3 regions of the Afipia felis ATCC 53690 genome follow, and region 2 is predicted to be linked to each of the others. Evidence: predicted binding sites of a transcription regulator. Region 2 holds the regulator's gene; each other region holds the start of a gene.
The links. The regulator PhoB, encoded in region 2, activates phosphate uptake and scavenging genes when phosphate is short. The targets are predictions, from matches to a motif close to TGTCATNNANCTGTCAT.
Positions count from the first base shown of each region.

Region 1 (9,791 bases), 1.4 Mb from region 2:
ACGTTGGAGTCGATGTCGCTCTCGCGGAGCGCGCCGCAGGTATGGGACCGGTAGCGATGCATGGAAATCCTGAAAAAGGCTTCTGACGGAGAATCGGAAAAGCGCGGGCGAGCCGCGTGTGGCAGGGTTTACCCGAGCCGGGTTCACCGGGCAACCGACGGATCACCGAAAGCGGGGGCAAATCGGCCTAAAAGGCCAGTAAAAACAACACAAAATATCACCACCTGAAAACCCGGCCAAGCTCCAGCCCCGAACGCCTGCCGGTACCTCGCGGGGGCAGACCGGCCCCTCCCAGCGGGCAGCGGATGCCGGAAACAGCACGCCGCCTTGGCCAGCCCGCCCCGAAGCGCCACGCGACGCCCCAGCCGAGCCGTTGCGGGGGGCACGATGTCCGGCTGGCGCCGATCGTCCTGCCGCGGCAGTTTCAGGAATGATCGTACGATGAGTTTCGAAACTTTCCGCCATCGCCTGCTGCGTGCACCGCAGAATTGAATGTGGAGACGCTGCTTGATCCCTCGCAGAACAACATCTCGACGCACATGCAACATTCACGCCCGGTTGACGAGGCCGTCTCAGATTGCTTGAAAAACAGATCAAAATTCGGCCGGCCGCCCAAACCGGGCGCGACATCCGGCCCGGGAACGTTTATGCAGCACACATGGAATTAATTACCACCACCGAGCAACTGGCCGCTGCCTGTACGCGGCTCGCCAAACATCCGTTCGTCACCGTCGACACCGAGTTTCTTCGCGAGACGACATACTACCCCCTGCTCTGCGTCGTGCAGCTCGCCAGTTCCGACGAAGGCGTGGTGGTGGACGCGCTCGCCGAGGGCATCGACCTGAAACCTTTCTTCGACCTCATGGCCGACGAGAAGGTTTTGAAGGTTTTCCATGCCGCGCGGCAGGACATCGAGATCATCTGGCATTTGGCCGGGATCGTCCCGCATCCGGTGTTCGATACGCAAATCGCCGCGATGGTGCTCGGTTATGGCGACAGCATCGCCTACGACCAACTCGTCAGCCGCATCACCGGCCACAAGATCGACAAGACCCACCGCTTCACCGATTGGTCGCGTCGCCCACTGACGAAGGAACAGAGTGCCTACGCGCTCGCCGACGTCACTCATCTGCGCGACGTCTTCATCGCGCTCGATGCCGACCTCAAGAAGCGCAAGCGAGCCGACTGGGTCAGCGAGGAGATGGAAGTCCTCACCTCACCCTCCACCTACAACGCGCCGCCAGAGCGCGCGTGGGAGCGCCTCAAGACCCGCGTACGCAAGCCGCGCGAACTGGCCGTGCTGATCGAGGTCGCCGCGTGGCGCGAACGCGAGGCGCAGACCCGCGATGTGCCGCGTTCACGCGTGCTCAAAGACGACGCCATTGGCGATATCGCCACCCATGCGCCGACGACGCTGGAAAAGCTCGCGCACCTGCGCTCGCTGCCGAAGGGCTTTGACCGCTCGCGCTGGGGGCAGGACATTGTCGAAGCGATCAGGCGCGGCGTCGACCGCGATCCCGCGACGCTGCCCAAGCTCGACAAGCCACGTGGTAACAATAATGGTGCGGCCACCGTCGAACTTTTAAAAGTGCTGCTGCGGATGACTTCCGAGAAGCATGCCGTGGCAAGCAAGGTGATCGCGACGGTGGACGATCTCGAACAGATCGCCGCAGACGACGAAGCTGATGTTGCCGCCCTGCACGGCTGGCGGCGGGAATTGTTCGGCGAATCCGCGCTCGCGCTCAAGCACGGCAAGCTTGCGCTCGCGATCGAAAAAGGCCGGGTGATCAGCGCCGAGCGCAAATAGTCCCGTATTATAGACTCGCGTTAAAGATACGACGCCAGCGTGTTCTGCACCGACTGCTGGGTCTTGTAGCTTGCCAGCACGCGGTTGGTGACGGTGTCCGAGACACCCAGCACGGTTTTCTCCTCTGCGCTCATGTTGTTGTAGGTCTGCATCAGGCCCAGCGCACCGGTCGAGCTTGAATTATTGCTGCTGTTCGCGCTCGGAAACAGCGCGTTGTACATCGACGTTCGCGTGCGCTGATTGAGTTCCTGCTTCGCCGCATAGATTTCATCGCTGGAGAAAGACGAATCCGGATTGAGCACGATGGTCGCAAGCGTCCGGTTGTCGAAATTGGTGAAATCGACGTGCTGCCCAGACTGCGCCGAATTGAACACAAGCGTGCTGCCGCTATCCCTGGCCTTGCCGATCTGATCGTCGAGCATTGCGCGGGCATTGGCCGCCACCTGCGAAGTCGTCGCATCGGAGCCGAGTTGGGTGATGCCGCTGCTCGGCGCATTGAGCAACGCCGCGACCGGATCGTTCGTATCGCCTGTATTAGGCGCCTTTCCGAAACTGGCCTTGGCCGCCGCCAGTCCGTTCGTCACGGCGAGCTTCTGCGCTTTCCACGTCGTGCTCGCCTTCTCGCCGTCGCTGGCCTGATCGAGATAATCGGACGCTGCCTGATAGAGGCTCGCATAGTCCCCGGTGTGACGGGCAACAACAACGCGGGGCGCCATCGCGTTGTTGAAACGGGCCTGTAACTCACTCGTCGCGGCGCTGCTTTCGTCCGACGTGAAAAGACCGCTGGTGTTGGAGGCTACCGCAGACAGCGTTGCACGGCTTTGCGAGCTGAGATCAACGGCAACCTTGCCATCGAGCATCGCCGACGAAATGCCGAGCGATTTATACTGGGAATCGAACCAGGCGCGCGCATTCGTAGCCAGCGTGGCTGGCGTCACATCCGCCGCGGTGTCGCCCGTTGCAGCGGCCGTATCCTGCATGCTGGCAAGATAATTCTTCGCGGCATCCGACAAGGTCACGTTCGTCGAGGCGAATGGCGACGAATCAGATGCCTGCTCATCCAGAACCTGCGCGAGGCTCGGTTGCGTCGCCGTCGCATATCCCTGCGATGCGGAGTTGAGCAGCGATGGCGAATAGGCACCGATGGTGGTCATGGCAGGCTCCGGGAAGCCGTTGTGGCTCACGGAAAGCGGTGCAGGAGTCGTGCCACGTCCACGACTGGAGATTCAGGAGAATTTCGGAGATATTGAGTGCGCACAGGTGCAGAAGCGACCGGGTCCGGCAAAATCTGCCGGTCCTTTTCAGCGCACTTCGAGCGTTCCGCTGCGCCCCACAAGCCGCGCGAGCTGCTTGAAACGGTTCGCGATGCGATCCCCGGCCAGGCTGGCCAGCCGCCGATCGAACGACAGAACGAGTTTGCGCTCCCGGGCCCTGAAATGCGTCGCGGGCAATACGCCCGGATGCGCCGCCGAAACCAGATGCCCGACGCGCAACATCTGCCCGACGACCCGCGCCCGCTCGATCATCGCCGGGGACAGAAGTACGCTTAGTCCGGTACGCGGCTGGTTCTTTTCACCAATGCCCGCATAGCGGAAATAAACCGCAAGCGCGAGGAACACGCGCTCCTCGTGGCTCGCCGCACCGAAATTGCCGTTGGCGATGACATGCAGCGTCTCGTCGCCACGATAATCGGGATGCGCGCGCCAGCCGAGATCGGACAGAAAACACGCGGCATGACGAAGCCGCCTCTCCTCTGGGCTTTCCTTGACCTTCGCGATCCTGACAAAACGGTCGGTCCAGTCGATCAGATCGTCGGCATGGCGCGGCGCACGTGAACGCAGATTGTTCATATGCCGCGCGGTCGAAAGCAGGCCGTCGTCCCGGCGGACGTGCTCGGGCAGCATCTCGAACAAAAGGCCTTCGCGGACGCCGAAGCTTGAGAACGTGATCGTCGAGGGCTGCGCCGTCAGGATGATGTATTCGAGCACGAGCGCCGCATAAGCGAGCAGCGGGCGACGGGCTTCCGTCACCGTCTCGACGTCGGCGAGCATGTTGTTCGATACAAGCTTGCGCAGGCGGCGGGCGAAATCGAGCGCGCTCGCAGCCGTCAGCGTGTAACCGTGCATCACCCGCAGCGGATAACCGCTCTGGAGAATGTGGATACGCGCGAGCGCGCGCCATGTGCCGCCGACTGCATAGAAGGTGCGTCCCTTGCCTTCCAGCAACTGCGGCACGTCGGCAAGTTTGGTGCGTACGATCCGCACAGCCTTTTTGATCGATTTTTGCGAAGAGTCCTGCAGCGCAAGCCCGCCGAGCGGCAGCGTCACACCCGCACTCACGCGATGGCCGCGTACGTCGATCAGTTCCAGCGAACCGCCGCCGAGGTCGCCGACGATGCCGTCCGGCTTGTGCACGCCCGACACCACGCCGAGCGCGGACAGCTTGGCCTCGCGACCACCCGAGAGAACTTCGATCTCGACGCCGCAGATGCGTTCCGCCTTGGCGATGAAATCCGGGCCGTTGGTTGCATCGCGACAGGCGGCAGTGGCGATGGCATAAACGCGCCCCACCTTCATCAGCTTGATGAGAGCATGAAACCGCCGCAGTGCGACCAGCGCCTTCGCAACTTCGCTTTCGCCGAGCAGGCCCGTCGTCTGCACAGCGCGCCCGAGCCCGCAGAGAACCTTCTCGTTGAAGATCGGCGCGAGGCTGCGCGTCAATTCCTCATAGACGACGAGACGCACCGAGTTCGAGCCGATGTCGATGACGCCGACCGTTTTCTCTTTCGACCTGCGATGCTTCGACAAGTGCGGCCGCAACGCGTGCGACCGCACGGCAGAGCCAGCCGTATCAGCGCTTCGAGCGGCGCGTGAGCCTGCGCGGCGATGATTCTTTGAGGGATTTTCCACGGCCGGACAGACTCGGATTCGTCATGAAGTATTTATGCACGTTGAAAGGTTCCTCACCCTTCCCGGCCTTCATACGCGTTGACGATCCATCCGGCAACAACTGCCAGCTCTGCTCATTGTCCTCCAGGTTCGCCACCATGATCTGGTCGAGAACCTGCGAATGGACGGTAGGATTCTGCAGCGGGCACAACACTTCCACACGGCGATCGAGATTGCGCGGCATCATATCGGCGGACGAAATATACACAGCCGCCTTCACGCTGGGCAGGCCGTGACCCATTCCGAAACAATAGATGCGGCCGTGTTCCAGGAAGCGACCGATGATCGACTTGACCCGGATGTTCTCCGACAACCCCGGCATACCCGGGCGCAGGCAGCAAATGCCTCGCACCACGAGGTCAATCGAAACGCCTGCCTGGGAGGCTGCATAAAGCGCATCGATAATGTCGGGATCGACCAGCGCATTCATCTTCATCCAGATCGCCGCAGGCTTGCCGTGGCGCGCGAAGTTCGCCTCCGCCTCGATATGTTCGAGAATCCGCTTGCGCAGCGTCAGCGGCGACACCGCCATCTTCTCGATATCGACAGGTTCGGCATAGCCGGTGATGAAATTGAAAACCCGCGCGGCGTCGCGCGCGATCACCGGATCGGACGTGAAGTACGACAGGTCGGTATAGATGCGCGCCGTCACGGGGTGATAGTTGCCAGTGCCGGTGTGGACATAGGTGGTGAGCCCACCGCCCTCGCGTCGCACGACGAAGGACAGTTTCGCGTGGGTCTTGAGTTCAAGGAAGCCGTAGACGACCTGCACGCCCGCGCGCTCGAGATTGCGCGCCCAGCGAATGTTGGCCTCCTCATCGAAGCGCGCCTTCAGTTCAACCAGCGCGGTGACGGACTTGCCCGCCTCCGCCGCTTCCGCGAGCGCCCGCACGATCGGTGAATCGCGCGAGGTACGATAAAGCGTCTGCTTGATCGCCACGACGTCCGGGTCGCGCGCCGCCTGCTGCAGGAACTGCACGACGATGTCGAACGACTCGTAAGGATGATGGACGATCAGATCCTTCTGCCGGATCGCCGCGAAAATATCGCCACCATGGTCACGGACGCGCTCGGGATGACGCGGCACATAGGGCGTGAATTCGAGGTCGGGCCGGTCGACGCGCGTGAGCTGCGATAGCTCGTTCATCGCCAGCACGCCGTCCACCAGCAGCACGTCGTCGTCGGGCGTGGACAGCGCGCGCTGCACGAAGGCGCGCAGGTCTTCCGGCATCGCCGCTTCCATCTCAAGGCGGATCACCGAGCCGCGGCGGCGGCGTTTCAGAGCCGTCTCGAACAGGCGGACAAGGTCCTCGGCCTCTTCCTCGATTTCGAGTTCGGAGTCGCGGATGATGCGGAACGCGCCTCGGCCGCTGACGGTGTAGCCCGGGAACAAGCGGCCAATGAACAGGCTCGTCACCTGCTCGATCGTGATCATGCGCACCACGCCATCGTCACCGGACGGCAGGCGGATGAAACGGTCGATCTTCACTGGCAGGCGGATCAGTGCGTTCATCGCCTTGCCGTCCGACTTGCGGACAAGGTGCAGCGCGATGGTGAAGCCGAGGTTGGAAAGAAACGGAAACGGATGCGCCGGATCGATCGCGAGCGGCGTCAGCAGCGGGAAGATGTGATGGAGGAAATGCTCCTCGATCCACTTGGTCTCTGATTTGGTGACATCGCGCCCTTCCACCAGCACGATTCCGGCATCCACCAATATCTTGTGCAGGTCGCGCCAGATCGCCTGCTGATCGGTGGCGAGCGTGGAGACAGTCTTGTTGATGAGGTGCAGTTGTTCCGTCGGCGTGAGGCCATCGGGGCTGCGCTCGGCGACGCCTTCCCGGATCTGCGCTTTCAGGCCCGCGACGCGGACCATGAAGAACTCGTCCAGATTGTTGGCGGAAATCGACAGAAACCGAACCCGCTCCAGTACCGGATGATCGGTATTGACCGCCTCTTCCAGCACCCGGCGATTGAAGTGAAGCCAGGACAATTCCCGGTTGATGAAACGCTCGGGGCTCTCGGCAACATCCGAACGCACAGGCTCAATCGTATTTTCGCTTTTAATTACAGATGCTTCAACCGCGTCCATGATCTAACCTGTTAAGACTCAGAGCGACTCTCGTCCATCATCGGCAAAGCACATGACCATTCAATGACAGGATCGTTCCGCCCGTCAATTGGACGCAGCAACCGGTCGATACCCTTGAAAATCAGGGTATTTGACGTTTGTCAGCGAAGACTTAAGGCGCTGGCAGCAGCTTCAAAACGGCAATGAGCCCTGCCCGCGAAACAGCGCCGACGCGAGCGCGCGGGTGACAGGACGGCGCTGCCGCAGCGCCTCCGCATCGAGCATTTCGACAGCCTGACGGGCAGCCACGAACGACCGCTCGATATGGGTGGCGAGATAGCCCACCACCCCCTCGTCGACCGTCATCTGCCGGTCGGCACAGAACTTCACCAGCAAAGCCCGCAGCAACTGATCGTCCGGGGGTTCGACGCTTACCACCGGAATGGCCCGTAACCGCGATCCCGCATCGCGCAATTCGACCTCGAACGACGCCGGCGCCGTCCGCGCCGTCATCAGCACGAACGCATTGGTCTCCCGCGCGAGATTGAGGAGATGGAAAATCGCGCGCTCATCGAAGCTGCCCGGCTCCAGATGCTCCACCACCAGCGCGCCGGTCGCGAGCGAGGCCGGAACCTCCCCCGGTGTCAGCGCATGCGCTGCGATGATCCGCGCGCCGGAGATCGACGCCCAGATCGCCGCGAGATGGCTCTTGCCGCAGCCTTCCGGCCCGACCAGCATCATCACGCGGTTCGACCAGTCCGGCCAACGCTCCACCAGCGCAAGCGCCTGCGCGTTGCTCGGCCCTTCGAGATAATCGTCGCGCGACAGACTTTCCGCATGCGGCAGTTCGAGCGCAAGTTGGCGAGGTGGCGTGCGGGCCATCGGCGTACTCACATTGCCTCCGGCGTGACATGATGAACCCAGGCGATGAAATAAAGCGCGACAGACCATAGCGTCAGCACGGTCACCGCCGCCATCAGGATCGCGTCATAGGGCGAGGCATTGAACCCGAACCCGAGCGAGGCCAGCACCAGCGCCGCGAAGCCCACCTGCGCCACCGTGTTCAGCTTCGAAGCCATCAGCGGTTTCACCGGCATCGGGTTGTCCATTATCCACGACACGATCATCGCACCCACGATCATGAAATCCCGCGAGACCACCAGAATGACGATCCAGCGCGGGATCGCTCCTGTAATCCCCAGCGCGACATAAATCGAGACCAGAAGTGCCTTGTCGGCGATCGGATCGAGCAGCGCGCCGAGTTCGGTCGTCATGTTAAAGCGCTTGGCGAGAAACCCGTCCACGGCATCGCTCAGGCCGGCCACCGCGAACAGGACGAAGGCCACCGTCATCTGCGAGGACGCGATCGCCCACACCACCAGCGGAACGAGGATGATACGGCCGAGCGTAATGAAATTGGGGATATTCAAGCCATAAATCCCGTTTGGCGGCTTCAGTTGTGCGGAGCCAGGCCAGCGGTGATGCGCTTCGGCTCCCATCCCTCTAATAATCTACCCTTGCTGCGGATGCGAGCCATTGCACGGCTTGGGAATCCGACGTAACCACCGCCCAGGTTTCGGGAAAATGGCATGAGCGACAAACAATCCAGCCTCACTTATTCGTCCTCCGGCGTGGATATCGACGCCGGTAACCGGCTGGTCGACCTCATCAAGCCGATGGTGCGCGCGACTGCCCGCTCCGGCGCTGATGCCGAGATCGGCGGCTTCGGTGGCCTCTTTGACCTCAAGGGCGCGGGTTTCCGCGACCCGGTGCTGGTCGCAGCCACCGACGGGGTCGGAACCAAGCTGAAGATCGCGATCGAGACCGGTATCCACGACGGTATCGGGATCGACCTTGTCGCCATGTCGGTCAACGACCTCGTGGTCCAGGGTGCAGAGCCCTTGTTCTTTCTGGACTATTTCGCCTGCGGCAAGCTCGACCCCAACTCAGCCGCCACCATCGTGGCAGGTATCGCAGAAGGTTGCCGGGAGTCCGGCTGCGCCCTGATCGGCGGCGAGACCGCCGAAATGCCCGGCCTCTACCAGAAGGACGATTACGATCTCGCGGGTTTTGCCGTCGGTGCGGCCGAGCGCGGCACGTTGCTGCCGCGCAAAGACATCGCAGCGGGCGATGCCCTGATTGGGTTGGCGTCCTCCGGCGTCCACTCCAACGGCTTCTCGCTGGTCCGCAAGGTGGTGGAACGCGCAGGCCTTGGCTTCAACGATCCGGCCCCATTCGCACCGGTCATGAAACTCGGCGGCGCGCTGCTCACACCCACCAAGCTCTATGTCAAATCCTGCCTGAAGGCGATCCGCGAGACCGGCGGCATCAAGGCGCTGGCCCATATCACCGGCGGCGGATTCACCGACAACATCCCGCGCGTGTTGCCGAAGGCCCTTGGCGTCCGCGTCGACCTCGCCGCCGTTCCGGTCCTGCCGGTGTTCAAATGGCTCGCCACGGAAGGCAACATCGCGGAACTCGAGATGCTGCGCACCTTCAACTGCGGCATCGGCATGGTTGTGGTGGTCGAGCGCGACAAAGCCGTCGACGTCATGAAGGTGCTGTCCGACAATGGCGAGCGGGCCGTGATGCTCGGCGAAGTCACCGAGGCCGGTCCCGAGCGTGTCGTCTATGACGGCCACCTCGACCTCGCTCCGTGACGAACACCATGACCAAGCGCCGCGTCGCCATTCTGATTTCCGGCCGGGGCTCCAACATGGCGGCCCTGATCCAGGCGGCCAATGCTCCCGACTTTCCCGCCGAGATCGTGCTGGTGATGTCGAACATTGCAGGCGCGGGCGGGCTGGAAAGTGCGCGCGCAGCCGGCATCGAGACGGCAACTATCGAGAGCAAACCATTCGGGCGTGATCGCGAGGCCTTCGAGCGCGCGATGCAGGACGAACTGCTCAAACACAAGATCGATCTTGTCTGCCTCGCGGGATTCCTGCGCCTGCTGACGCCATGGTTC
Region 1 covers NZ_KB375270.1:1,074,184-1,083,974, forward strand. The annotation lists gene aspS (aspartate--tRNA ligase) at 1-62, opposite strand, end outside; gene rnd (ribonuclease D) at 659-1,807, shown strand; gene HMPREF9697_RS05110 (hypothetical protein) at 1,828-2,961, opposite strand; gene ppx (exopolyphosphatase) at 3,109-4,641, opposite strand; gene HMPREF9697_RS05120 (RNA degradosome polyphosphate kinase) at 4,658-6,844, opposite strand; gene HMPREF9697_RS05125 (P-loop NTPase family protein) at 7,016-7,705, opposite strand; gene HMPREF9697_RS05130 (CDP-alcohol phosphatidyltransferase family protein) at 7,714-8,253, opposite strand; gene purM (phosphoribosylformylglycinamidine cyclo-ligase) at 8,413-9,483, shown strand; gene purN (phosphoribosylglycinamide formyltransferase) at 9,492-9,791, shown strand, end outside.
Region 1: a site for PhoB is predicted at 6,897-6,913, ahead of HMPREF9697_RS05120 (RNA degradosome polyphosphate kinase). Genes of this name have one in related genera too.

Region 2 (9,791 bases):
AGAAAAGTTCGATCTCGCGATTCCACTGTTCTCGCTCGACAGCCCGGACGGCAAGCGCACGCTGAACTGACAGCGACACTTCAGCGCAACCGCGCCGTCAGCCCTCGACACCCGCTTCCTGCGGCGTGAACTCATAGATCGAGCTACAGAACTCGCACGTCACCACGACCTTGCCGTTCTCGACCATGTCGGCACGATCCTCCGGATCGAAGCTCGCCAGCATGCCCGCCACCGCTTCGCGCGAGCAGGTGCAGCTCGCACGCAACGGCAGGCTCGGAAACACCCGCACGCCACGCTCATGAAATAGCCGAAACAGAAGCCGCTCGCCCGACAGATCGGGATCGATCAGTTCGACATCCTCGACGGTCGCGAACAGCGACTGGCTCTCGGTCCAGGCATCGTCTTCCTCCACCGCGTGCGGCGTGCTGCCTTCCGGCGCATCGCCCGGATGCAGATCGGCCTGCTTGGCGCGCTCCGGCGCCTTCGGCAGAAACTGGATCAACGCACCGCCGCCGCGCCAGCGATGCTGCGGTCCGTCGCTGCCGCCACGCAATTCTTCGCCGACCGCGAGCCGAACGCGCGTCGGAATCTGCTCCGAACGCAGGAAGTACTCGTGCGCGGCTTCTTCCAGCGATCCGCCCTGCAGAGCGACGAGGCCCTGATAGCGGCTCATGTCCGGCCCCTGATCGACAGTCATCGCGAGATGGCCGTGACCGAGCAGTTCACCGGATGACAGGCCGGGCTTCAGCCGCGTCTTATCGAAGCGTGCATAGGCGCGCAGCCGGTCCGGCGCGATGAAATCGACGACGATCAGCGACACCGGGCCGTCGGTCTGGGTCTGCAGAATAAAACGTCCGTTGAATTTCAGCGACGAGCCGAGCAGCGTCGTCAGCACGATGGCTTCGCCGAGCAGCTTGCCGACCGGCGCGGGATAATCGTGACGCATCAGGATGTCGTCGAGCGCGGGGCCCATACGGGTCAGCCGACCGCGAACATCCAGCGCACTGATTTCAAACGGGAGCACCGCATCGTCGACAGGAACGGCCGACGGCGCGCGTATAGAACCTTGATCCGCCATGGGCGACCTTTTTTTCCAGTGTCCTGAGAGCAAGACCGCAATGTAGGAAGCACCGCCTGCGATTCAAGCGCTGCAGCGTCTACCCGACGGCTCCCATGCACCATGCGAGAATGCCCTTGTGTGCGTGGAGACGATTTTCCGCCTCGTCGAACACCACAGACTGCGGCCCGTCGATCACTTCATCGGTGACTTCCTCACCGCGGTGTGCCGGCAGACAATGCATGAAGATCGCATCACGGTTCGCCAACGACATCAGCTTCTCGTCGACCTGATAGGGCTTGAGAAGATTGTGCCGATGCTCGGCGTCCTTGTCGCCCATCGACATCCATGTGTCGGTGACGACGCAATCGGATCCGCGCACGGCTTCCTGCGCATCGGTGCCGAGCACGATCGGTGCGTTGGCGGCCTTGATCCAGTCGCGCAGCCGCTTGTTCGGTGCAAGTTGCGGCGGCGTCGCGACACGCAGCGTGAAGCCGAAGCGCTCGGCCGCATGCGCCCAGGACGCCAACACGTTATTGTCGTCGCCGACCCACGCCACGGTGCGGCCCTTGATCGGCCCGCGATGCTCCTCGAAGGTCATGACGTCGGCCATCACCTGCGTCGGGTGGGAGCGCCGTGTCAGGCCGTTGATGACCGGCACGGTTGCGAATTCCACCATTTCAGCAAGCGCATCGTGACTGAGAATGCGGATCATGATGATGTCGACAAAGCGCGACAGCACGCGCGCGGTGTCGGCGAAGGTCTCGCCCCGGCCGAGCTGCATTTCCTGGCCGGTCAACATGATCGCCTCGCCGCCGAGCTGACGCATGCCGACCTCGAACGACACGCGGGTGCGCGTCGAGGGGCGCTCGAAGATCATCGCCAGCGTCTTGTCCTTGAGCGGACGATCGGGATGGCCTGCCTTCAAATTCTTCTTCATCGCAACCGACGCGTCGAGGATCGCGCGCAGGTCCTGCACCGGCAGTTCAGACAAATCGAGGAAATGGCGCAGTGTCTTGCTCATGATGCCGCCTTCTCCGTGCGAGCCGCCGGCAAATTCTTCGTCAGGCGTGCGCAGGCTTTTTCCACCCGGCCGACCGCATCCTCGATCTCGGCATCCGACACGATCAACGGCGGCAGCAGCCGTACGACATTCTCACCTGCGCCGACGGTCAGGAGTTTTTCCTCGCGCAGCGCCGCGATCAGATCGGGCGTCGGCAGCGCCGCCTGCAGGCCGATCAGCAGGCCTTCGCCGCGTACCTGCGTCAAAACATCTGGATAGCGGTCGACGACGGAGGCGAGTTTCTGCTTCAGCAGAAGCGAGGCGCGCTTCACACGATCGAAGAAGCCCGGCGCCAGCATGACGTCGAGCACGGCGCTCGCCGCGGCAATCGCCAGCGGATTGCCGCCGAAGGTCGAGCCGTGGCTGCCTGCCGTCATGCCCGACGCTGTTTCGCGTGTCGCCAAACACGCGCCGATCGGAAAACCGCCGCCAAGCGCTTTCGCCAGTGCCATCACATCGGGTTCGATGCCGAGCCGCTGATAGGCGAACAATTCGCCGATGCGGCCCATGCCGGTCTGCACCTCGTCGAAAACCAACAGCAGGCCCTTGTCGTTGCACAATTCGCGCAGCGCCCGGAAGAAGCCGTGCGCGGGCTCGCGCACGCCGCCTTCGCCCTGCAGCGGCTCGATCAGGATGCCTGCGGTCTGCGGGCCGATCGCCTTCTTCACGGCCTCGATGTCGCCGAGCGGCACCTGATCGAAGCCTTCAACCCTGGGCCCGAAGCCGTCGAGATATTTCTCCTGGCCGCCGGCGGCGAGTGTCGCGAGCGTGCGGCCATGGAAGGCGCCTTCGAACGTGATGATACGGAAGCGCTCGGGATGTCCCTTCGCCGCATGGTATTTGCGCGTGACCTTGATCGCGCATTCCATCGCCTCGGCGCCGGAATTGGCGAAGAACACTTCGTCGGCGAAGCTGTTCTCGCACAGCCGCACGGCAACCCTCTCACCGTCCGGGCTCTTGAACAGGTTCGACATGTGCCAGAGCTTGGCCGCTTGCGCCTGCACCGCTGCGACGAGATGCGGATGCGCATGGCCGAGCGCGTTCACCGCAACGCCGCTGGTGAAATCGAGATATCGCTCACCGTCGGTCGCTATCAGCCACGCGCCTTCGCCGCGTTCGAAAGCGAGATCGACCCGGGCAAAGACCGGCATGAGGTGAGACGAAGCGGTGGTGGTCATGGCAACCTGACAGGACGAACGGTGGACCGGCCGGGAAACCGCGAGATTCCTCCGGTCATGACGGTCCGTAAAAATGAAACATGCCGCCCCGACGGGGCGGCATTGCGTGAGTATCCTCTCCGCATCACTTAGCTGTCAACACGCCAAAGAGCCCGTTTTGCGCCTTGCCGACCGGCTCCGCCGACGTCCCGCATAAGCCTTCGCAGCCGATTTGTGTGCATGACTGATTCGGAACATGTGGACTTTGAAGCCGGACTCTTGCGCGTGAGTCACGCCATATTGTAGCGTTCTAAGCACTGGATACGACATCTCGTGCGGCGTCCTAAATTCTGAATCCTCGAAGCGGCCTAGCGTCCGGTTCTTCCAGCCGGCGAGGGTTAAGGGATTCTGGCAGCAGAGATTTTCGGAACCATCAATCGGAGTGCCGGATTCCCCTTCCAGGCACGAGAGAGAAGGAAGAGAGCGATGACGGTGATGAATTGGACCGACGATCGCGTCGAACAGCTCAAGAAATTGTGGGAGTCCGGTCTCTCGGCGAGCCAGATTGCTGCGGAACTCGGGAACATCACGCGCAACGCCGTGATCGGCAAGGTTCACCGGCTCGGCCTGTCGGGTCGCGCCAAGAGCCCGTCGTCCGCCGCGCCGCGCCAGCGTAAGGTGCGCGCTCCACAGCACATGATGCGCATCAGCCGTCCTATGGCGCGCGGCAACACCGCGCTCGCCCATGTCTACGAGGTCGAAGCCGAACCCGATCCGATCGCCTTCGACAACGTGGTGCCGATGAACCAGCGCCGCACGTTGCTGGAGCTAACGGAGGAGACCTGCCACTGGCCGGTCGGCGATCCCGGCAGCAGCGAGTTCTTCTTCTGCGGCGGCAAGGCGCTCGGCGGCCTGCCCTACTGTGCCCATCACTCGCGCGTTGCCTACCAGCCCGCGGGCGACCGGCGGCGTGACCGCCGGCCGAACAAGTAACGCCATCAGACAAATTAAAAGCCCGCCGATCCGGCGGGCTTTTTGTTTTCAGCTCTCTACACGGAAAAAATTGACGATCAGCTTTCCACCTTGGCGAAGCGGTCGTCGAGCGCGTAACCCGCGCCGCGCACGGTGCGGATCGGGTCCTGCTCCTCGCCGGGATTGAGCAGCTTGCGCAGCCGTCCGATGTGCACGTCCACCGTGCGCTCGTCGATATAGATGTCACGGCCCCAGACGCCGTCGAGTAACTGCTCCCGGCTGAATACCCGCCCGGGATGCTGGAGGAAGAATTCGAGCAGCCGGTATTCGGTTGGGCCGAGATCAATCGGCCGGCCGGAGCGCGCCACACGACGCTTCTCGCGGTCGAGTTCGATATCGCCATAGACCAGCACGTTCGCGAGCCGCTCCGGGCTCGCGCGTCGCAGCAGACCCTTCACCCGCGCCAGCAGTTCCGGCACCGAGAACGGCTTGACGATGTAGTCGTCCGCGCCGGTCGCAAGGCCACGCACGCGCTCGCTTTCCTCGCCCCGCGCGGTCAGCATGATGATCGGCAGTTGCTTGGTTTCGGGCCGGGCCCGCAGGCGGCGGCACAGCTCGATGCCGGACAGCCCCGGCAGCATCCAGTCGAGCACCACAAGATCCGGCACGCGCTCTTTCAGCCGCGTATCGGCATCGTCGCCGCGCGCCACCGTCTCGACTTCGTAACCTTCCGCGTCGAGATTATAGCGCAGCAACGTCGCCAGCGCTTCTTCATCTTCGACGACAAGAATTCTTGCGTTCATGGATAGCCTTTTTATCCTACAGAAGGTGTGCTGGAGAAGCTCGTCATGTCGCCCTTCGGCCGCGCCGCGGCAATAGGCTGCCCCTCGATCATGTAGAACACCGTCTCGGCGATGTTGGTTGCATGGTCGCCGATCCGCTCGATGTTCTTGGCGCAGAACATCAGATGGATGCAGAAGCCGATATTGCGCGGATCTTCCATCATGTAGGTGAGAAGCTCGCGGAACAACGAGGTACAGATCGCGTCGACCTCCTCGTCGCCCTTCCACACCACCATCGCGGCAGGAACGTCATGGGCGGCGTAGGCGTCGAGCACCGCCTTGACCTGCGACTGCACGAGATCAGTCATGTGCTCCAGGCCGCGGATCAGCTTCAGCGGATGGAAATCGCTGTCGAGCGCCACGACACGCTTGGCAATGTTCTTCGACAGGTCGCCCATCCGCTCAAGATCCGTCGCGACGCGCAGGGCGCCGACGATCTCGCGCAGATCGACTGCCATCGGCTGGCGGCGCGCGATGGTGAGCACGCCGCGCTCCTCGATCATATGCTGCAACTTGTCGAGCTCGACGTCGGTGCTGACGACGCGCGCGCTCAGATTGATGTCGCGGCGGATCAGCGCGTCCACCGAATCCACGATCTGCCGCTCGACCAGGCCGCCCATCTCCGCGACCAGCCGGGCCAGTTCCTGCAGATCCTCGTCGAACGCCTTCGCGGTATGTTCCATAGCCATTTTAATTCTCCGATACCGAAGCCCGTCAGCCGAAGCGTCCGGTAATGTAATCCTGGGTCCGGCGATCGGCCGGCGAGGTGAAGATTCTGCTCGTCTCGTCGAATTCGATCAGCTCGCCGAGATACATGAACGCGGTGTAGTCCGAGCAGCGCGCCGCCTGCTGCATGTTATGGGTGACGATGGCGATCGTGTAGTCCTTCTTCAACTCCGCGATCAGTTCCTCGACCTTCGCGGTCGAGATCGGATCAAGCGCCGAACACGGCTCGTCGAACAGGATCACCTCGGGCCGCACCGCGACGGTGCGCGCGATGCAAAGACGCTGCTGCTGGCCCCCGGAGAGGCTGAGACCGCTGGCGCTGAGCTTGTCCTTGACCTCGTTCCACAACGCGCCGCCACGCAGTGCGTGCTCGACCCGGCCATCCATTTCCGACTTGGAGATTTTCTCATAAAGCCGGATGCCGAACGCGATATTTTCATAAATCGTCATCGGAAACGGCGTCGGCTTCTGAAACACCATGCCGATCCGCGCGCGCAGCAGATTGAGATCGATCTTGGGATCGAGAATGTCGGTGTTGTCGAGCTTGAGTTCACCTTCCGCGCGCTGACCCGGATAGAGATCGTACATCCGGTTGAAGATGCGCAGCAGCGTGGACTTGCCGCAGCCCGACGGGCCGATGAAGGCCGTCACCTTGTTGGCGCCCAGGATGAGGTTGATGTTCTTCAGCGCGTGGTGCTGGCCATAATAGAAATTCAGATTGTGCGCCGTGACCTTGGCCGGACCGTCGTGAGCAACGGCTGACAGCGGGGGCATGGACGGGCGGGAAACGGCGATCGAAGAAACGTCGGTCATTTTGCAGTCCTCTCAGAGCCCAGCAGGCGCGCGACGATATTGAGCGTCAACACGGTCAGCGTGATCAGCAGCGCGCCAGACCACGCCAATTCCTTCCAATAGGCGTAGGGACTCTGCACGAAATTGTTGATGGTGACGGGAAGGTTGGCGACCGCCTTGGTCAGGTCCAGGCTAAAGAACTGGTTGCTCAACGCGGTGAACAGAAGCGGCGCGGTTTCGCCGGCGACACGCGCGGTCGCAAGCAGGATGCCGGTGATGAGACCCGAGCGCGCCGCACGATAGGCGATACGCTTGATGACCAGCGAGCGCGGCAGGCCGAGCGCGGAGGCCGCCTCACGCAACGGATTGGGCACCAGCAGCAGCATGTCTTCGGTGGTGCGCACGACGACCGGAATGACGATCACCGCAAGCGCAAGTGAGCCGGCCAGCGCCGAGAAGCCACCCATCGGCACCACCACCGCGCCATAAACGAACAGGCCGATGATGATCGAGGGTGCGGACAGCAGGATGTCGTTGATGAAGCGGATCACCGAGGTGAGGCGATCATGTTTGCCGTATTCCGCCAGATACGTGCCCGCGAACATGCCGATCGGCGCGCCGATACCGACGCCGATCACCGTCATGATGATCGAACCAACGATGGCGTTGAGCAGACCGCCTTCGTTCGAACCGGGCGGCGGCGTGTTCTGGGTGAAGAGCTGCAGGCTGATGCCGGCGAGGCCGTTGTAGAACAGCGTGAACAGGATCATCGCCAGCCACGCCACGCCGAAAATAGCGGCGCCGAAGCAAAGTCCACGAATGATCAGGTCGGTACGGCGGCGGGATGCATAAATCGGATTCATAACTTAGCTCCCCGCCTTCTTCTGCAACCGCATCAGCATCAGCCGTGCGGCGGCGAGTACGAAGAATGTCAGGACGAACAGCAGAAGACCGAGCAGCATCAGGCTCGACTGGTGCAATCCGTCGCTCTCGGCGAATTCGCTGGCGATGGCGGCTGAGATCGTCGTGCCCGGCGCGAAGATCGACGGCGAGATGCGGAACGAGTTGCCGATGATGAAGGTCACGGCCATGGTCTCGCCGAGCGCGCGGCCGAGCGCGAGCATGACCCCGCCGATCACGCCGACGCGAGTATACGGCAGCACCACGTTGCGGACGACTTCCCATGTCGTGCAGCCGACGCCATAGGCCGCTTCCTTCAGCACTGGCGGCACCGTCGCGAACACGTCACGCGAGATCGCGGTGATGAACGGCAGCACCATGATCGCGAGGATCAGCGAGGCATTGAACAGGCTGAGATAGGACGGCGGCCCGCCGAAGATCGATCCCAGCACTGGCACGCCATCGAACAGATTGATGAGTGCGGGCTGCATGGTATTGGCGAGGAAGGGGCCGAGGACGAAGAAGCCCCACATGCCGTAGATGATCGAGGGGATGCCGGCGAGCAACTCGACTGCCATGCCGATCGGCCGGCGCGCCCACAGCGGGCACAGTTCGGTGAGGAAAATCGCAATACCGAGACCGACTGGAATGGCGATCAGCATGGCGATGGCCGAAGTCAGGATCGTGCCGTAGATCGGGCTCAACGCACCCAGTACCGGTGGTTCAGCCGACGGCGCCCACCGCGACGTCGTCAGGAACGCGGCGCCGTATTGCTTCATCGCGGGCCACGCGCCGATAATCAGCGAGATGATGATGCCGCCGAGCAGCACCAGAACCAGGATCGCGCAGATGCGCGTCGTCCAGTAAAATGTCTTGTCGCCCAGCTTGAAGGCGCTCAACGCGCGGGCACGGTCGTACGGTCCTGCGGCTTCCATCGAGGTACCATGAACGGCCATCTCTGCCACGCCAATCCCCTATCTTTAAAACGCAATCGAATAATCGGTCCTGCACCGTCGGGTGCTGGAAAAACGACGGGGGAAAGGCCTGCCTCTCCCCCGCCGGTTACAATCAGCTCTTGATGTCAGCCGACCAGGTCTGCTCGATCTGCTTGACCACGGAAGCCGGCATCGGGATGTAGTCGAGTTCCTCGGCCATCTTGCCGCCCTTCTCGAACGCCCACTTGAAGAACTTGAGGGCTTCGTCCGAAGCAGCCTTATCCGTCGGTACCTTGTGCATCAGGATGAAGGTCGCAGCGGTGATCGGCCAGGACGCATCGCCCGGCTGGTTGGTCAGGATCACGTAGTATCCCGGAGCCTTCGACCAGTCAGCGTTGGCAGCAGCAGCCTGGAACGCCGGAACGGTCGGCTGCACGGTCTTGCCCGCGCTGTTGACCATGCCGGTGTAGGTCAGCTTGTTCTGCTTGGCGTAAGCATACTCGACATAACCGATCGAGTTCTTGGTCTGGCCGATGTTGGCCGAAACGCCTTCGTTGCCCTTGGCGCCGACGCCGACAGGCCACTCAACCGCAGTACCCTCACCGACCTTCGACTTCCAGTCAGCGCTGACCTTCGAGAGGTAGTTGGTGAAGTTGAAGGTGGTGCCCGAACCGTCCGAACGGCGAACCACGGCGATCGCGGTCGACGGCAGGTTGACCTTCGGGTTCAGCTTCTTGATCGCAGGATCATCCCACTTGGTGATCTTGCCGAGATAGATGTTCGCAAGGGTCTCACCGTCGAAAACCATTTCGCCGGCCTTCACGCCCTCGAGGTTCACAACCGGAACAATGGCGCCCATCACCATCGGCCACTGGACGAAGCCGTCCTTCTCAAGCTGCTCAGCCTTGAGCGGCATGTCGGACGCGCCGAAGGTCACAGTCTTGGCCTGGATCTGCTTGATACCGCCGCCCGAGCCGATCGACTGATAGTTCAGGCCGTTGCCGGTTTCCTTTTTGTAGGCATCAGCCCACTTCGAATAAACTGGGAACGGGAACGTCGCACCCGCACCCGTGATGTCCGCCGCGAAGGCGGAGGTCGAGGCCGCAACCAGGCCGGCCGCAACGATGGTCTTGATGAAATTCACTGGCTGTCTCCCTGTGATCAGCGTGGGCCGATCTGGCCCGCGGCGCCCGCTTTAGAGGCGCCCCGTGCAGCTTTTATAAAGGTTGGATGACACTCATGTGACACAGCCAGGCCACTGAGATCGCTGCATTTTATGCGCCGGGGGGCGAGGCCAGCGGGGGAAAACAAACGGTGAAAGTCGCGCCCTTGCCGAAAACGCTTTCG
Region 2 covers NZ_KB375270.1:2,462,008-2,471,798, forward strand. The annotation lists gene apaG (Co2+/Mg2+ efflux protein ApaG) at 1-70, shown strand, start outside; gene HMPREF9697_RS11645 (Hsp33 family molecular chaperone) at 98-1,078, opposite strand; gene argF (ornithine carbamoyltransferase) at 1,158-2,081, opposite strand; gene HMPREF9697_RS11655 (aspartate aminotransferase family protein) at 2,078-3,298, opposite strand; gene HMPREF9697_RS11660 (GcrA family cell cycle regulator) at 3,764-4,270, shown strand; gene phoB (phosphate regulon transcriptional regulator PhoB) at 4,348-5,052, opposite strand; gene phoU (phosphate signaling complex protein PhoU) at 5,064-5,780, opposite strand; gene pstB (phosphate ABC transporter ATP-binding protein PstB) at 5,806-6,591, opposite strand; gene pstA (phosphate ABC transporter permease PstA) at 6,627-7,472, opposite strand; gene pstC (phosphate ABC transporter permease subunit PstC) at 7,476-8,465, opposite strand; gene pstS (phosphate ABC transporter substrate-binding protein PstS) at 8,578-9,588, opposite strand; gene HMPREF9697_RS11695 (ATP-binding protein) at 9,719-9,791, opposite strand, start outside.

Region 3 (9,791 bases), 140 kb from region 2:
CGACGAGGCGAATCCGGCTGTCCTGTGCGAGATTCATCAAAAGCGGCGCCTCGTCGTGGCAGGGCACACACCATGAGGCCCACACGTTCACCACCGTGACTTGCTGCTTGAACGCCGCCGGATCGAGGCCGGGCACGGCCTGTCCGTCGCGCGTCAATTCGGCAACCGGGGGCAGCGGCGTCGCGGGCGCGGGACGGCCGATCAACGCCGAGGGAATGCGGGACGGATCACCGTCGCGCAGGCCGAACCAGAACAGCACCGCGAGGCCGCAGAATACGATGAGCGGCAGGGCGACAAGCCAGGAGCGACGCGAACGCGATGGTGTCGATTCAGGCGTCATGGCTGTTCGGAGGTTTTGCCGGAGGAGCGTCGCATCACGCCGCTCGCTTCCAGGCGGCGCAGTTCAGCCTGCTGGTGGCGATAATCGACGACGATGGCCGCAATCAGCCCGCCGACCACGAGCGCGACCAGTGCGTAGGAGGTCGCGATAAAGACAGCGTAGGGTCCGAGCACGCTCATGATGCGCGCCCGTCAGCCTGCATCATCTGCAGGGTCCGTACCCGTCGCCGCAGAATCTCGTTGCGCATGGCGGCGAGATGCAGCGTAACGAACAGCAGCGTGAAGCCGACCGCCATGGTGAGCAGCGGAACGAGGAAGGCACGGTCGAGCGTCGGTCCGCCCATGCGGAACACCGATTCGCCCTGATGCAGCGTATTCCACCACTCCACGGAAAATTTGATGATCGGAATATTGATGGCGCCGACCAGCGTCAGCACGGCGGCGGCGCGTGCCGCGCGCGAAGGATCCTCCACCGCGCGCCACAGCGCGATCAGGCTGAGATACATCAGGAACAGGATGAGCACCGAGGTTAGCCGTGCGTCCCATTGCCAATAGGTGCCCCACATCGGACGGCCCCAGAGCGAGCCGGTGGCGAGCGCGAGAAACGTGAAGGACGCGCCGATTGGTGCTGCCGCCTTGGCGGCAACATCGGCCAGCGGATGCTTCCACACCAGTGTGCCCAGCGCCGAGACGCTCATCACCATCCAGACGAACATCGACAGCCACGCATTGGGAACGTGGATGAACATGATCTTCACCGTCGCGCCCTGCTGGTAATCGTCGGGCGCGGTCCATGACTGATAAAACCCGATCGCAAGCAACAACGCGGTCGCAACCGCGAGCCACGGCAGGACGCGGGCGGTAAAGGCAAGAAAACGCGAGGGGTTGGCAAGCCGGGCAAGGAACATGGCGGCGTTTTAGCGATGCGGCGGGAAGGGCGCAATGAGGTCCATCAATGCCATCCGGGGCCGTTCATCGCTTTAATCCAGCCCCTGCCGCAGGCTCGCGGCGGCCGCAAGCGGGCCGATGATGAAACCCGCGAGCGTCAGCGCGCAGAGAATGGAAAATGGCGCGCCGAACCGGCCCTGTTCCACAATGGCGGCATTGGAGGCTGCGACGCCGAAAATCAGCACCGGTATAGAGAGTGGCAGCACCAGCACCGCCAGCAACAGGCCGCCGCGGCGCATGGTCACAGCGAGCGCTGCGCCAATCATGCCGGTGAAGGTGAGGGCAGGAGTGCCTGCGAGCAGCGTCAGCGCGACAAACAGGGACGTTTCAGGTTCGAGGTTGAGCAGCACGCCGAGCAGAGGCGTCGCGACGATCAGCGGCAGGCCCGTGGCGAGCCAGTGCGCGAGGCCCTTGGCGAGGCAGCTCATCTCGAGTGGCACCGGACTCATCAGCAGAAGGTCGAGCGAACCGTCGTCCTGGTCGGCGGTGAAAAGGCGATCGAGCGTGAGCAGGCTCGCGAGCATGGCGCCGAGCCACAGCACGGCGGGGCCAATCCGCTTCAGCAGCGGCACGTCGGGGCCGAGCGCGAACGGCATCAGTACGACGACGCTGAGGAAGAACAGCACGCCGAGCAGACCGCCGCCGCCGAGCCTCCACGAAATCCGCAGATCGCGCTGGATCAAAGCGATGAAGGCGCTCATGCGCGCGCTCCGAGCCGCAATTCACGAGCGGTGATTCCGAGCGGGCCGTGGGTAGCCGCTGCGATCAGCCCGCCGCCGTCGAGGTGCGACTGCATGATGGCGATGAAGGCGGCTTGACCTGCGGCGTCGAGTGCGGTCGCGGGCTCGTCGAGCAGCCAGATTGGCCGCTTCACGGCGATGAGGCGCGCGATCGACAGCCGCCGCTTCTGTCCCGCCGACAGGAAGCCTGCGGGCAAATGGCCGATGGCGCCGAGGCCGACCGCCGTCAGGGCGTGTTCAATGTTCATAGCTGCGCTGCCGAGATAACGCTGCCAGAAATTGAGATTTTCGCGCACGCTGAGGGCAGGTTTGAAGGGATCGCGGTGGCCGAGATAGTGCGTCTGTTCGGCAAGCGTCAATTCGGAAACATTTTCCGCATAATGAATGCATCCGCCGGCGAGCGGCAGCAGCCCCGCAAGCATGCGTAGCAGCGACGATTTTCCCGCGCCGTTCGCGCCGGTGATCGCGAGCGCCTCGCCGGCTGCAACATCGAAGCTGACGCCGGTAAAAACCGTGCGGCCGCCTCTGGTGCACGATATGTTACGGCCGGAGAGCCCCATTAAAAACAACCCATTCCACAATCCGGGAAATCAGGCGCGCCGCTATTACAGAACCGCATGAGTCAAAGACGATTGTCGTGTGGCGCGCAGTCTGGAAAGATTCTATAAACCCGCACCTGTTGCAGCCCGCAATGCCATAACCGTGGAAAGCGGATGCCTCTTTCGAGGCGGCGGAGCGTGTTTGCGTGATGTCATCCTTTTAGATCGGGACCCCGCCTAATGCCCTCCCTCGACAGTTTCAAGAGCCGCAAAACCCTCAAGGTCGGACGCAAGACCTACGTCTACTATAGCCTCCCGACGGCGGAAAAGAACGGCCTGAAAGGCATTTCCAGACTACCTTATTCGATGAAGGTGCTTCTGGAAAACATGCTGCGCAACGAAGACGGCCGCAGCGTCAAGAAAGAAGACATCGTCGCCTTCTCGAAGTGGGCGCGCAAGAAGACCCTTCAGCATGAAATCGCATTCCGCCCCGCGCGCGTGCTGATGCAGGATTTCACCGGCGTTCCCGCGGTGGTCGATCTCGCGGCGATGCGCAACGCGATGAAGGCGCTCGGCGGCGACGCACAGAAGATCAACCCGCTGGTGCCGGTCGATCTCGTTATCGACCACTCGGTGATCGTGAACTTCTTCGGCGACAACAAGGCTTTCGCCAAGAACGTCCAGGAAGAATACAAGCAGAACCAGGAACGCTACGAATTCCTGAAATGGGGCCAGCAGGCATTCTCGAACTTCTCCGTCGTGCCGCCCGGCACCGGCATCTGCCATCAGGTCAACCTTGAATATCTGGCGCAGACGGTCTGGACCCGTAAGGAACGGATGACCGTCGGCAAGAAGACCGGCACTTTCGAAGTCGCCTATCCGGATACGCTGGTCGGCACCGACTCCCACACCACGATGGTCAACGGTCTTGCCGTGCTCGGCTGGGGCGTCGGCGGCATCGAGGCGGAAGCCGCGATGCTCGGCCAGCCGCTGTCGATGCTGTTGCCTGACGTCGTGGGCTTCAAGCTCAAGGGCAAGATGAAGGAAGGCGTCACCGCCACCGACCTCGTGCTGACCGTGACGCAGATGCTGCGCAAGCAGGGCGTGGTCGGCAAGTTCGTCGAATTCTACGGTCCCGGCCTCGATCATCTCTCTGTCGCGGACAAGGCAACCATTGCCAACATGGCGCCGGAATACGGCGCGACCTGCGGCTTCTTCCCGGTCGACAAGTCCGCGCTCGACTATCTCAAGACCTCGGGCCGCAAGGCGGATCGCGTCGCGCTGGTCGAGAAATACGCCAAGGCGCAGGGCCTGTTCCGCACGGCGGCCTCGACCGATCCGGTTTTCACCGAAAAGCTGGTGCTCGACCTCGGCGACGTCGTGCCCTCGCTCGCTGGTCCGAAGCGTCCGGAAGGCCGCGTGGCGCTGCCTGCGGTGGCGGAAGGTTTCTCCGTTGCGATGGCGAACGAGTACAAAAAGTCCGATGACACCGCGCGTTTCCCGGTCGAGGGCAAGAAGTTCGATCTCGGCCATGGCGACGTCGTGATCGCGGCGATCACCTCCTGCACCAACACCTCCAATCCGAGCGTGCTGATGGCGGCGGGCCTCTTGGCGCGCAAGGCTGCGGCAAAGGGCCTGAAGGCGAAGCCGTGGGTGAAGACCTCGCTCGCGCCGGGCAGTCAGGTCGTGGCTGAATATCTCGCCAATTCCGGCCTGCAGAAGGATCTCGATGCGGTCGGCTTCAACCTTGTCGGCTTCGGCTGCACCACCTGCATCGGCAATTCCGGTCCGCTGCCGGAGGAGATTTCCAAGTCGATCAACGACAACGGCATCATCGCCTCGGCGGTGCTGTCGGGTAACCGTAACTTCGAAGGCCGCGTCTCGCCGGACGTGCAGGCGAACTATCTCGCCTCGCCGCCGCTCGTCGTTGCTCACGCGCTCGCGGGCACCGTGACGAAGAACCTCGCGGTCGATCCGATCGGCACCGGCAAGGACGGCAAGCCGGTCTACCTCAAGGACATCTGGCCGACGACGAAGGAAGTGAACGACTTCATCAAGAAGTACGTCACCTCGACGATCTTCAAGAAGAAGTATGCCGACGTGTTCAAGGGCGACACCAACTGGCGCAAGATCAAGACCACGGCGAGCGATACCTATCGCTGGAACATGAGCTCCACCTACGTGCAGAATCCGCCTTACTTCGAAGGCATGAAGATGCAGCCGGAGCCGACCACCGATATCGTCAACGCGCGCATCCTGGCGATGTTCGGCGACAAGATCACCACCGATCACATCTCGCCGGCGGGTTCGATCAAGCTCACCTCGCCCGCGGGCAAGTATCTGTCCGAGCATCAGGTGCGCCCGGCCGACTTCAACCAGTACGGCACGCGCCGCGGCAACCATGAAGTGATGATGCGCGGCACCTTCGCCAACATCCGTATCAAGAACATGATGCTGAAGGGTGCCGACGGCAACATTCCGGAAGGCGGTCTGACCAAGCATTGGCCTGACGGCGAGCAGATGTCGATCTACGACGCCGCGATGAAGTATCAGCAGGAGCAGGTGCCGCTGGTCGTGTTCGCCGGTGCCGAATACGGCAACGGCTCGTCGCGCGACTGGGCCGCGAAGGGCACGCGCCTCTTGGGCGTGCGCGCGGTCATCACCCAGAGCTTCGAGCGCATCCACCGCTCCAACCTGGTTGGCATGGGCGTGCTGCCGCTGACCTTCGAGGACGGCGCGTCGTGGGCTTCGATCGGCCTCAAGGGCGACGAGGAAGTCTCGATTCGCGGTCTTGCGGGCGAACTGAAGCCGCGCCAGAAGCTGGTTGCGGAGATCGTCTCGAGCAATGGCTCCAAGCAGGAAGTTCCGCTGCTCTGCCGCATCGATACGCTCGACGAACTCGAGTATTATCGCAACGGGGGCATTCTCCAGTACGTGCTGCGCAATCTCGCAGCGGCGTGATGCCTTCACGGCACACAACGAACTGTGAAGCGGCTCACCGCGACGTGAGTGGCGATTACCCTGCAAGAAAGCCTAAGACGAGGCTGATTTGCAGCGGTATCGCCGCTTCGTTTGAGGGTTGCATGTGACGTCTTTCGAGCCCATCGCCGCATGGTTGCATGAGACCGTGCCTGCGGCCTTCCGGCGTACATCACTGTGCGCCGGTTCTGCAGCGGCTCTCTGTGTCCTGCTGACAGTGGCGCCTGCAACCGCCGGCGAGCCTCGCGGTGTAGTGGAATTGTTCACCTCGCAGGGGTGCTCATCCTGCCCGCCCGCCGACAAGATGCTCGGTGAATTTGCGAAGGATCCCTCGCTCATCGCGCTTAGCCTGCCAATCGACTATTGGGATTATCTTGGCTGGAAGGACACGCTGGCCGATTCGCGCTTCTCCGCGCGGCAGAAGGCGTATTCGGCGATGCGTGGCGATCGCGACGTCTATACGCCGCAGGTGGTCGTCAACGGTGTGCGCCATGTGCTCGGCAGCGATCGCAAGGGCATCGAGGCGGCGCTGGACAAGAGTCGTGGCGAGCACGGCATCATGAGCGTGCCGGTGAAGCTCTCCAGGGATGGTCATTACCTGAATGTCTCGGTGGCGGCGTCTGCCGGTCATCATGCCGAGGTCTGGATTTGTGCCGTGTCGAAAGCCGTTCCGATCACGATCGGCCGCGGTGAGAACAGCGGTCACCAGATCGTCTATCATAACGTTGTCCGCAACGTGCTCAAGGTAGGCGACTGGGATGGCACTGCGAATACATGGTCGGTGCCTTTGGAAAATATCTCCCGCGATGGCGTCGATGCCGCCGCTGCTTACGTGCAGGATGGCAGCCGCGACAGACCGGGCCCGATGTTAGGGGCGGCCTATACCTCGCTCGCCAACTGATTCTGTCTGACATCCCCCGATAGCTGCCGCCGGTATCGACAAAGGCGTTATTGCGCTGCGTGAGTCCACGCGGGCGAAAGGCCGTGCGATTCGTTCAGGCAAAATAAAAGGGCCGGGGAGTGCGGCCCTTTAGTCGTTTCCCGGGTCGGAGACCAACCAGGTGAGGAAGAAACAAAATAGACCCGATCCTGACGACCCCGGGGGGCTGGGGGCTGAGGAATCCGGCGCCGAAAGGACCGGGTCAACCAACGTGCAAAGCGTCTCAATCTCCGGCGGCGGCCGGGAGGCGGAATTCGGGCGGCATTATGATTTTTTCTAACGATGCTGTGAGGGCGTAGTGAGGCGAAATGGGGCTTGCGAAGCCGGGCGGCGGGGCCGATCATGTCATGCCGGTGACACGGAGATGAGAATGGGGCTCGGCGATTTGGATGGTGAGGATAATCGGGCACCTGAGCGCGGCTGGAACGCGCCGCCTGCAACGGTCACCTTCAACCGCCTCGAACTCAACCGTATCCTCAATCTCTACGGCCGCATGGTCGCGGACGGCGAGTGGCGGGACTATGCCATCGACTTTCTGAAGGATCGGGCGGTGTTCTCGATCTTCCGCCGTTCCTCCGAAGTTCCGATCTACCGCATCGAGAAAGACCCACGCCTCGCGCGCAAGCAGGGTGCCTACAGTGTGATCTCCGCGAGCGGCCAGATCCTGCGACGTGGCCATGAACTCGAGCGCGTGCTTCTGGTGATCGACCGAAAGCTCGCGCTGGTTTGAATTTAGCCGGGTGGAATCGTCGTGCCGCCCTCGCCGAGCGCAAGCTGCATTTGCACCGAATCGAGCCAGCGCCCGAATTTGAATCCGACGTCGGGATGGGTGCCGATCATGGCAAAGCCCGCGCGGCGGTGCAGGCCGATCGAGGCGGCATTGGCTGAGTCGCCGATCACCGCGATCATCTGGCGGTAGCCGTGCGCCGTACACTGCGCGATCAGTTCACTGAGCAGAGCGCTGCCGATGCCGCGCCGGTAAAACGCCGGGTCGAGATAGACCGAATTCTCCACCGTGTAGCGATAGGCTGGGCGCGGCCGGTAGGGTCCGGCATAGGCGTAGCCAGCTATGCGTCCGCCGGCCTCTGCCACGAGATAGGGGAAGCCCCCGCCGCTAATCGCCGTGAAGCGACGCATCATTTCCGCCTCGTCGGGCGCGGTGAGTTCGAAGCTTGCGGTCTTTTCCCGCACCTCGAAGGCATAGATCGTGGTGATGGCGGGGATGTCGGCGGCGGTGGCCGGCCTGATGGTGAAGTCGCTCATGGCGCGACCATAAATTTGCGCAGGCCGAAACTAAAGCATCAATAAGCGGCAAAACAAAAGCCCCGGCGCAAGGCCGGGGCTTGATCGTTGGAAGGCTGTCGCTTCTCTTACTCGCGCTGTCCCAGAAGCTGCAACAGCAGCGTGAACAGGTTGATGAAGTTCAGGTAGAGCGACAGCGCGCCGGTGATGGCCGCGCGCTCGGCGATATCGCCGCCCATCGCGCCATAACCGTAGATGTAGTCGTTCTTCAGCCGCTGGGTGTCCCAGGCGGTGAGGCCTGCGAACACCAGCACGCCGACGATCGAGACCACGAACTGCAGCATCGAGCTCGCCACGAAGATGTTGACGATGCTTGCGATGATGACGCCGAACAGGCCCATGATCAGGAACGAGCCCATGCCCGTCATGTCACGCTTGGTGGTGTAGCCGTAGACGCTCAGTGCGCCGAACGCCGCCGCCGTGATGAAGAACACGCGCACGATCGAGGTGTGCGTGTAGACGAGGAAGATCGACGACAGCGAAACGCCCATCAGTGCCGAGAAGGCCCAGAACAGCATCTGCGCGGTCTGCGGCCGCAGGCGGTTGATGCCGAAGGAGATGGCGAACACCATCACCAGCGGCGCGAAGATGAAGACCCACTTCAGCGGGCTCACGAACATCGCGACGCCAAACGAGGTCAGCATGGTATTGCCGACCCGGCCAACGGCAGCGGCGCTGTCGGTGGTTACGGCGCCCATATACACGCCGAGTGCGGCGAAGCCGGTGATGGCAAGGCCGATCGTCATGTAGTTGTAGATCTTGAGCATGTACGCGCGCAGGCCGGCGTCGACGGCAGCGGCGTCAACCCGCCCGGCAGCACGGCCGAACGGAGAGGCGTAGTTACGATCCAAGTCCGACATTGTCGAAACCTCTTGGTTGACCGCCACCCCTTGAGGGAGATGCCGGCGGGAAAATCTGTTTCCGGTCGTCGCGAGCATCGGTCGAAGCATCGACTGACGCCTATCGCGAATCCGGACCTGCTCCGTATGTGGGAGAATAACACAGAGCGCGCAAGTCGTTCCGCGCGGCTGAATGTCGCAAAATATCTGTCATTGCAGGTTTTTAATGCGCGGCAGATGTCAGAGATTGCGCAGGACCGCGGCCGGTTTCAACCGCAATGCGAGAAGGGTACCGGCAAGGCCGAGGCCTATGGTTAATGCCAGGGCGGCGACAGCGACCAGGGCGGCATTGGCCGCCTCCCAGGCGAAGCTCAGGTGCATCAGCCGGGTCACGATCTGCCAGGCCGCGATCGACCCCGCCGCCACCCCGAACACGGCGGTGGCAAGCCCGATCAGCGCATATTCCGCAGCATAAGCGCCGATGAGTTGGAACCGGACTGCACCCAGCGTCTTCAGGATCACGGCGTCATAAACCCGGTGGCGGTGGCCTGCGGCCAGCGCCCCGCCCAGAACCAGCAGGGCGGCGACGAGGGTGACGAGGCTCGCCCCCCGGATGGCAAGCGTCAGGTTGGTTACAATGTCGCCGATGCTCTTGAGCGCATCGCGGACCCGGACGCTGGTGACGGAGGGGAAGGCGTGGGCGACCTGCCTGATAACGTTTGCGTCATCGGCGGGGGTGGAGAGGTTCGCAGTCAGGGTGGCGAGGTCGGTATGGGGCGCGCCGCGGAAGGTATTCGGGGAAAAAACCAGGACGAAATTGATCCCGAGGTTCTGCCAGTCGACGCTCCGCAGATTGCCGACGGTTGCCGTGATGTTGCGTCCGAGCACGTTGACGGTGATCTCGTCGCCGAGCCGTACGCCCAGGCCGTCGGCGATCTTCTGTTCCAGCGAGACCAGCGGCTTGCCACTGTAGTTGTCCGGCCACCAGTCACCCGCGACCACTTTCGAGCCCGCCGGTATGTCGGCTGCGTAGCTGATGCCGCGGTCGCTTTGCAGGACCCATTCGGCGTCCTGTGACGGCTTGAGCTGTTCGGCGGGAACGCCCTTCACCGCGGTGATGCGCCCGCGCAGCATCGGCACCACCTCCACCTTGGCGTCAGGCGCG
Region 3 covers NZ_KB375270.1:2,604,886-2,614,676, reverse strand. The annotation lists gene HMPREF9697_RS12405 (DsbE family thiol:disulfide interchange protein) at 1-340, opposite strand, end outside; gene ccmD (heme exporter protein CcmD) at 337-519, opposite strand; gene HMPREF9697_RS12395 (heme ABC transporter permease) at 516-1,247, opposite strand; gene ccmB (heme exporter protein CcmB) at 1,320-1,988, opposite strand; gene ccmA (heme ABC exporter ATP-binding protein CcmA) at 1,985-2,587, opposite strand; gene acnA (aconitate hydratase AcnA) at 2,807-5,527, shown strand; gene HMPREF9697_RS12375 (DUF1223 domain-containing protein) at 5,652-6,446, shown strand; gene HMPREF9697_RS12370 (DUF2794 domain-containing protein) at 6,850-7,215, shown strand; gene HMPREF9697_RS12365 (GNAT family N-acetyltransferase) at 7,218-7,748, opposite strand; gene HMPREF9697_RS12360 (Bax inhibitor-1/YccA family protein) at 7,856-8,647, opposite strand; gene HMPREF9697_RS12355 (ABC transporter permease) at 8,867-9,791, opposite strand, start outside.
Region 3: a site for PhoB is predicted at 6,829-6,845, ahead of HMPREF9697_RS12370 (DUF2794 domain-containing protein). Genes of this name have one in related genera too.